One region of the Arthrobacter sp. 05N429 genome, then DNA from elsewhere that is predicted to be linked to it. Evidence: predicted binding sites of a transcription regulator. Region 1 holds the regulator's gene; the other holds the start of a gene.
What was found. The regulator HrcA, encoded in region 1, represses chaperone genes, less so after heat shock. The targets are predictions, from matches to a motif close to TTNGCACTCGNNNNNNNCGAGTGCNAA.
Positions count from the first base shown of each region.

Region 1 (4,127 bases):
AAAGCCATCAGGATGCCCGTCTTCCAGTCCACGCCGCGGGGGATCACCGGCCACTTCTCGATCCCCAGCACGGCCGGACGGATCGCCTGCCAGACATCCACATAGGGGTGGCCGACGATCAGCACGTTGCCGGCCGCTCCGGGCGATGCCATGACAGCGTCGGCGATCCGGGACTCCTTGGAATCGGGGACCAGGTGGTCCACCAGGACACCGAGCCGGCGCCCGGGGCCCGGCCGGAAGGCGGCCACGGCTCCGGCGAGGTCGTCGATGCCGTGCAGCGGTTCGACGACGATGCCCTCCACCCGGAGATCGTCACCCCAGACCTTCTCGACGAGTTCGGCGTCGTGCTTGCCTTCCACCCAGATCCGGCTCGCCTTGGCGACCTGTGCGCGCTGGCCCGCCACGCGAACGGAGCCGGAAGCCGTTCTGCTGCCGGCGGCGGCCGCAGCGGCCCGGGGTGCGGGCGGCATCAGCCGGATCGGCTGTCCGTCCAGCAGGAATCCGAAGCCGAGCCGGAAGGACCGGGACTTGCCGCGGCGGTCCTCCAGGGCGACGACGTGCATCCCGCCGGACTTCTCCACCCGGGTCACGGCGCCCACCCAGCCGGACTGGACATCTTCCAGGACCATGCCGCGCTCCACCGGCACCTCCGGAAGCTGGGCCTTGGCGGGGGCGGACAGGTCCTGGGGGCCCCAGTTCTGGTACGACATCGGTTCCACACTGCTTTGCGATCGGTTTGCTATGGCGGGCTGTGCCCGAAAACACTTGCCCCGGGAAGAACGCCTGGAGCGAATCCAATGCTAACAACGCGGCGACTCATATTAGACTGGTTAGCACTTAGGCATGTCGAGTGCTAACCAACATGCCGTGTGCCAGCAGAGCGTGCGGTGCGGCCGGCGAACGGCGGCACCGGATGCGGGACAGTCGAATGGAGGTGGAGCGTGAGCGAACCACGCAAACTCGAAGTGCTGCGCGCCATCGTGGAGGACTACGTCCATTCACGGGAACCCGTCGGCTCGAAAGCCCTCGTGGAGCGGCACCACCTGGGCGTATCCAGTGCCACGATCCGCAATGACATGGCAGCCCTGGAGGATGAGGGCCTCATTACGGCGCCGCACACGAGTGCCGGTCGCATCCCCACCGACAAGGGCTACCGGCTCTTCGTAGACCAGATTTCGGCGGTTAAGCCGCTCTCACCGGCAGAACGACGTGCCATCCAGGCCCTGCTGGAGGGTTCCGACGACCTCGACGATGTCCTGGACCGGACCGTCCGGCTGCTCGCGCACCTGACAAACCAGGTCGCCGTCGTGCAGTATCCGCATCTCAGCCGCGCCAAGGTGCGGCACATCGAATTCGTCCTGCTGGCGCCCCGCAAGGTGCTGATGGTGCTGATCGCGGACACCGGCAAGGTGGAACAGCGGGTCATCGACGTGGGGCAGGACTTCGGCGACGAGGCCCTGGCTGAACTCCGCACGCGGTTCCTCGGCGGCCTCGCCGGGACGCCGCTGAACTTGTTGCCGCAGTCGCTGCAGTCCGTGGTTGGCAGTTGCCCGCCCGCGCGGCGTGGCGCAGCCCAGGCGCTGGCCCGCGGCCTTGAGGCGCTGGCCACGAGCAGCCGCGAGGAGCGCATGGTCATGGCCGGAACGGCCAACCTCGCCCGCTCCAACGTGGACTTCCCGCTGAGCATCGGCCCGGTGCTGGAAGCCCTCGAGGAACAGGTGGTCATGCTCCGCCTGCTGAGCGACATGGCCGCGGACCCGCGGGGCGTGACGGTCAGCATCGGCCGGGAGAACCCGTACGTGGGGCTCGCCGAGGCCTCCGTGGTGGCGACCGGCTACGGGCCGGACGCGACGGCGAAGGTCGGCGTGCTGGGTCCCACCAGGATGGACTATCCCACCACCATGGCCGCCGTCCGCGCGGTGGCCCGCTACCTTTCAAGGATTCTCGGCCCCTGACGGACGGCACACCACGCCCGTCCCGACGTTCCGACACCAGACTTCTTGCCCCTAACAGGCAGTGCCCCACCGGCAGTACAAAAAGGAAGAGATACAAACTTTGAGCAGCCACTACGACGTTCTTGGAGTCTCCCGCGAAGCTACGGGCGAAGAGATCAAGAAGGCCTACCGCAAACTGGCGCGGACCCTCCACCCGGACGTGAACCCCGGGGATGACGCTTCGGACCGGTTCAAGGCGGTCACACACGCCTACGAGGTCCTGTCCGATCCGCAGAAGCGCAGGATCTACGACACCACGGGCAACGAGAACGGAACCGACAACGGTTTCGGCGGCGGCAGTTACTCCGGCCAGGGCTTCGCGTTCCAGGACATTTTCGAGACCTTCTTCGGCGCCGGCGGCCAGGCCGGACCGGCCTCACGGGTCCGCCGCGGCCAGGACGCCCTGATCAGCGTCCGGATCGACCTCCGCGACGCCGTGTTCGGCGTCAACAAGAAACTCGAAGTCGACACGGCTGTCACGTGCCCCACGTGTGAGGGCTCGTGCTGCCGTGAAGGCAGCCACCCGGAACGCTGCGACATCTGCGGCGGCAGCGGCCAGGTCCAGCGCGCCGTCCGTTCCATCCTCGGCCAGGTCATGACCGCCGCCCCCTGCGGTTCCTGCGAGGGCTTCGGCACTGTCATCAAGGACCCCTGCAACGAATGCGCCGGCCAGGGCCGGATCCGCAGCCGGCGCTCCCTGACGGTCAAGGTTCCTGCCGGCGTCGCCACCGGCACCCGCATCCAGCTCTCCGGCCAGGGCGAGGCCGGCCCTGCCGGCGGTCCCGCCGGCGACCTCTACGTGGAGATCCGGGTCAACAACGACGCCACGTACGTGCGCGACGGCGACGACCTTCACGCCAGCCTCAACATCCCCATGACGGCCGCGGCACTGGGCACCGAGCTCACCCTCGACACCTTCGACGGCCAGCAGGAGATCGACGTCAAGGCAGGCACCCAGTCCGGTGAGGTCATTACGCTGCGCGGACTCGGCGTCACCCACCTGCGCGGCTACGGCCGCGGCGACCTCAAGGTCCACCTTCAGGTGGACACCCCCGCCAAGCTCGACGCCGCCCAGGAGGACCTGCTCCGCCAGCTCGCGAAGCTGCGCGGTGAGCAGTTCACCGAAGGGAAGCTCGCCGCGAGCGGCGGGGTGTTCGCGAAGCTTCGGGACCGGCTCGGTAACCTGTAGCGGTGAGCAACCCGGTCTTTTTCACTGCCCCCGGCACTTTGGACGGGCTGGTTCCCGGTTCCGACTTCGTTCTCGACGGACCTGAAGCCCGCCATGCCGTCACGGTGAAGCGTCTTGCTGTGGGGGAGTCCGTGGACATCGCCGACGGCGCCGGCAAGCGCCTGACCGGCGCCGTCGCCGCCGTCGCCCCGAACGAGCTGACGGTGCACTGCTCCGGGCTCTTCGAGGAGCCCCAGCCCGCGGTGCGGCTGGTCCTGGTCCAGGCCCTCGCGAAGGGCGACCGGGACGAGCTCGCGGCCGAAACCGCCACCGAGCTGGGAATTGACGCGGTTGTGCCCTGGCAGGCCGAACGGTCGATCGTCCGTTGGAAGGCCGAGCGTGCGGCGAAGGCCCACGCCAAGTGGCAGTCGGTGGTCACGGCGGCGGCGAAGCAGGCCAGGCGGGCGTGGATCCCGGAGGTCCGCTCCGCCGTCGACGGCGCCGGGCTGCAGGCGGCGGTGGCCGCCGCGGACCTCGCGATCATCCTGCACGAGGACGCCGTGCGTCCGCTGCGCCAGGTGCTGGAGGACTGGCAGGGCCCCACCGCCGCAGGTGAATTTCCTGCTGCTGAATTGCCCACGGGCGACGGCTCCCGCGGGGGCCGCGAGGTGCTGCTGATCGTGGGTCCCGAGGGCGGCATCAGCCCGCGCGAAGTGACCAGGCTCTGCGACGCCGGCGCCGTGACGGCCCTGCTGGGACATCATGTGCTGCGGTCGTCCACGGCGGGCCCCGCCGCGACTGTCCTCGCCAGCGACATCCTGGGCCGCTGGTAGCCCGGTTCCGGCCTAAAAAGCAATCGACTGTTCCCCACCGGCACCCTCTCCTCGCAAGCTCGGCCAGGGAACCCTGCCGGCGTGGGCCCAAATGCCGTTCTGAGCCTTCAGAAGGGCCGTTGCGGAGCAGTC
Region 1 covers NZ_JBFTMQ010000003.1:169,610-173,736, forward strand. The annotation lists gene AC1DF4_RS07730 (DUF3097 domain-containing protein) at 1-710, opposite strand, end outside; gene hrcA (heat-inducible transcriptional repressor HrcA) at 942-1,955, shown strand; gene dnaJ (molecular chaperone DnaJ) at 2,056-3,183, shown strand; gene AC1DF4_RS07745 (16S rRNA (uracil(1498)-N(3))-methyltransferase) at 3,186-3,995, shown strand.

Region 2 (4,127 bases), on a different contig from region 1:
GGGAGCTGCGCAGGGCCGTTCCCGTTCGGGTGTGGGTGCGGTACGTCAGGAGGACGGTCTGCTCGCCCAGCCGGTCTGCACCCAGCATTTCCAGCTCGGCGGGACCGCCCGGGTTCTCTTCCAAGGACATCATCATGGCGTCCCTGGTCCAGATCCGGCCCGAGCTGCCGATTTCGGTGAAGTCCGGGTGGAGCAGCACTCCGGTGCGGCCGAGGTCGGCACGCGTTTCCGGCCGGAGGAGTTCGCGTTCGAGCGCCTCGACGATCGCTTCCGGGCTCGCGTCCGTGCCTGGCGCGGGCGTGATGTCCTCGTCGAGCTCGCTGAAGAGGTCGGGTTCATCGAAGAGCGTCGGTTCTCCGAACAACTGCTGCCGGCCGGTCAGTGCCTGCGCCGCGAGTGGCTGGGCGTGCGTCGGGCGGGACGCCGCCTGCGCGGCAGCGGGTGCTGCCTGTGCTGCGGGGGCCAGGGCTTCTGCCGCCGCCTCGGCTGCGGCGCCGAACCCGGGACCCTGGCGCACGGCCACACCCTGCTGGTAGGCCGTGGCCGCGGCCCTGGCGCGGTCATCCGCCGCCTCGTTGAGGTCATGCCCGGCGTGGCCGCGCACCCATTCGAACTTGTATTTGCGGCCGACCAGCGCCTGGTCGATCTCTTTGAGCAGGTCGACGTTCATAACGGGCTTGCCGTCGGACTTGCGCCACCCCTTGCGCTTCCAGCCCGGCATCCATTTGGTGACGGAGTTGATGACGTACTGGCTGTCGCAGAGGATGTGCAGGTCCTCCCCCGGCAGGTGTGCGGTGGAGTGGAACAAATCCAGCACGGCCATGAGCTCGCCCATGTTGTTGGTGCCGTGCGGCCATCCCCCGGCACGCCAGCAGTCGTCGTTCACGTACCAGGCCCATCCGGCCGGGCCGGGATTTCCTAAAGCCGAACCGTCGGCTGCTGCTGTAATCGTCACTGCACTATCCTGCCAGACCTCCGACCCCGCGGGTGCCGCCGCACCTCCGGCACCAACCACCCAGCGCCCCCGAGGGTTAACGCCGACGGCGGCCCCACCCGAAGGAGGGACCGCCGTCGTCAAACGTGCCGTTGCTGACGGAAATCCATCAGCCAGGCGTTCAGGGCCTGGTAGCAGGGTGGTTAGAAACCGCCCATGCCGCCCATGCCGCCCATGTCGTCGCCGCCGCCCATCTGGGCGCCAGCCTTCTCGGGCTTGTCGGCCACAACGGCCTCGGTGGTGAGGAACAGTCCGGCAATGGACGCCGCGTTCTGCAGGGCAGAGCGGGTGACCTTGACCGGGTCGTTGATGCCGGCAGCCAGCAGGTCGACGTATTCGCCGGTTGCTGCGTTCAGGCCGTGGCCTGCGGGCAGGCCGCGGACCTTGTCGACCACAACGCCAGGCTCGAGGCCCGCGTTGAAGGCGATCTGCTTCAGCGGGGCGTCGATGGCGACGCGGACGATGTTCGCACCGGTTGCCTCGTCGCCTTCGAGCTGCAAATTGGCGAATGCCTTGGCGCCAGCCTGGATCAGGGCAACGCCACCGCCGGCGACGATGCCCTCTTCGACAGCAGCCTTGGCGTTGCGGACAGCGTCCTCAATGCGGTGCTTGCGTTCCTTGAGCTCAACCTCGGTTGCGGCACCGGCCTTGATGACTGCAACGCCGCCGGCCAGCTTGGCCAGGCGCTCCTGCAGCTTCTCGCGGTCGTAGTCCGAATCGGAGTTCTCGATCTCGGCACGGATCTGGGAAACGCGGCCGGCGATCTGGTCAGCGTCGCCTGCACCCTCGACGATGGTGGTCTCGTCCTTGGTGACAACGACCTTGCGGGCGCGGCCCAGGAGTTCGAGTCCGGCGGTCTCCAGCTTGAGGCCGACTTCCTCGGAGATGACCTGGCCACCGGTGAGGATGGCGATGTCCGCGAGCTGCGCCTTGCGGCGGTCGCCGAAGCCCGGAGCCTTGACGGCGACGGACTTGAAGGTGCCACGGATCTTGTTGACGATGAGCGTGGCCAGGGCCTCGCCCTCGATGTCTTCGGCAATGATCAGCAGCGGCTTGGAAGACTGCATGACCTTTTCGAGGACGGCAACCAGTTCCTTGACGTTGGAGATCTTGGAGTTGACGATCAGGATGTACGGATCCTCAAGGACCGTTTCCTGGCGCTCGGCGTCGGTGACGAAGTAAGCGGAGATGTAGCCCTTGTCGAAGCGCATGCCTTCGGTGAGTTCCAGCTCCAGGCCGAAGGTGTTCGACTCCTCGACGGTGATGACGCCTTCCTTGCCGACCTTATCCAGGGCCTCGGCAATCAGGGCGCCAATCTCGTTGTCACCGGCAGAGATGGACGCGGTGGCGGCAATCTCTTCCTTGGTTTCGATTTCCTTGGCGGAGGCCAGGAGCTCGCGGGTGACAGCCTCGACGGCCTTCTCGATGCCGCGCTTGAGGGACAGGGGATCAGCGCCGGCCGCGACGTTGCGCAGGCCTTCCTTGACCAGGGCCTGCGCCAGCACGGTGGCGGTGGTGGTTCCGTCGCCGGCGACGTCATCCGTCTTCTTGGCAACTTCCTTGACCAGCTCGGCGCCGATCTTCTCGTAAGGATCGTCCAGCTCGATCTCCTTGGCGATGGAAACACCATCGTTGGTGATCGTGGGGGCGCCCCACTTCTTTTCGAGGACGACGTTGCGTCCACGCGGGCCGAGGGTGACCTTGACGGCGTCGGCGAGGATGTTCAGGCCCCGCTCAAGACCGCGGCGTGCCTCTTCATCAAATGCAATGATCTTGGCCATAACGGCAGTAGTCCTTTCGGGACAGTCGTTAAGAATGAACCTTTGCTGCGGTGCCCGCGACGGACGATCCCTGGCCCGGCGGCCTCTGTATGCCGTTGGGCCCGGGATCTCACCCCAGCCAGGTGTTTCTTTCGCTCCTGGATCGGCTGGTTCAACTCCGCGGCCGGGCGAACCGGGCGTCGTTTTAGCAGTCAATACGCGGGAGTGCTAAGTCAATAATTAGCACTCCCCCGGGGAGAGTGCAAGCAGTGGTCGCGCAGGAGGGCCCTCTATCGGCATGCTGGCGGCGCTCCGCTGCGACGCAATACGCTACGGGCGATTAAGTCCCGCTGCTGCTGGAAGTTTCGTTGCCGCTCATGGTTGCCGTGTTGTCCGGCCCGTAGGTGTAGACAACATAGTTTGCGGAGCTGATGTCACCGTTGGAATCGAAGCCGACCGGACCGGATTCGCCGTCGTAGTCGGGACGTTTGCCTGCCCGGATGGCGTCGGTGCATTCCTGGTAGCTCTTGCATACCGCGGCCTCGCCGGCGGGCGCGCCTTTGCCTGACGTCGGGGCCGTCCCGCCCGAGACGGTGATCAGGCTCGCCGCAATGGAGGTTCCGGCGTCGTCCTGCGCTGCGGCCGCCGCGATGGCGGCAAGGTTGACGGCGTCGTAGGTCTCCGCGGCGAACGTCATGTCCTTCAGTCCAGGATCCACGGAAACCAGCTCGCCCTGGAAGTGGGCTGAGGCAAAGGTTCCCGGCAGGATCCCCCGCGCACCGTCGAGGGCCCGGGAACCGAGGCCTGAACCGTACTGGCTCACCGCTCCGTCGCTGAGGATGAGCTTCTTGCCGGCAAGGCCGGCGTTGTTCAGCTCGGCGATGGCACCTTGGGCACCGGCGCGGGAGACCAGCACGACGGCGTCGGGTGCCGCTGCCTTCGCTGCGGCAGCAGCCTGCTGCGCCCGTCCCGGAGAGAACCCCGCGACTACGAGGGGCCCGAGCCCGGCGTCCTTGGCCGCGGCGGCCACCGCGTTGGATACGTCCTTGCCATAGGCGCCTTCCTCGTACACAACGGCAATGGTTGCAGCGCCGCTGTCCTTGGCCAGCTTGACGAGAACGGGGGCCTGGGCGATGTCGGCCGCCGAGGTGCGGAAATAGTAGCCGTTGCTCTCGTAGCTGCTGAGCCCGCTGGCGGTGTTCGCGGGGGAAATCATGGCCACCTTGGCGTTGGACAGGACGTCGATTGCAGCGGGCGCCCGGCTGGAGTCCGTCGGACCGATGACGATGTCCGCTTTGGCGGCAACGAGTGCCTTGGCCTGCGCTGCGGTGTCGCCGCTGACGGTCGACGGAAGCAACTCCACCGGTTTGCCC
Region 2 covers NZ_JBFTMQ010000009.1:7,255-11,381, reverse strand. The annotation lists gene AC1DF4_RS14610 (RNase H family protein) at 1-955, opposite strand, end outside; gene groL (chaperonin GroEL) at 1,138-2,775, opposite strand; gene AC1DF4_RS14600 (ABC transporter substrate-binding protein) at 3,095-4,127, opposite strand, start outside.
Region 2: a site for HrcA is predicted at 2,960-2,986, ahead of groL (chaperonin GroEL). Genes of this name have one in related genera too.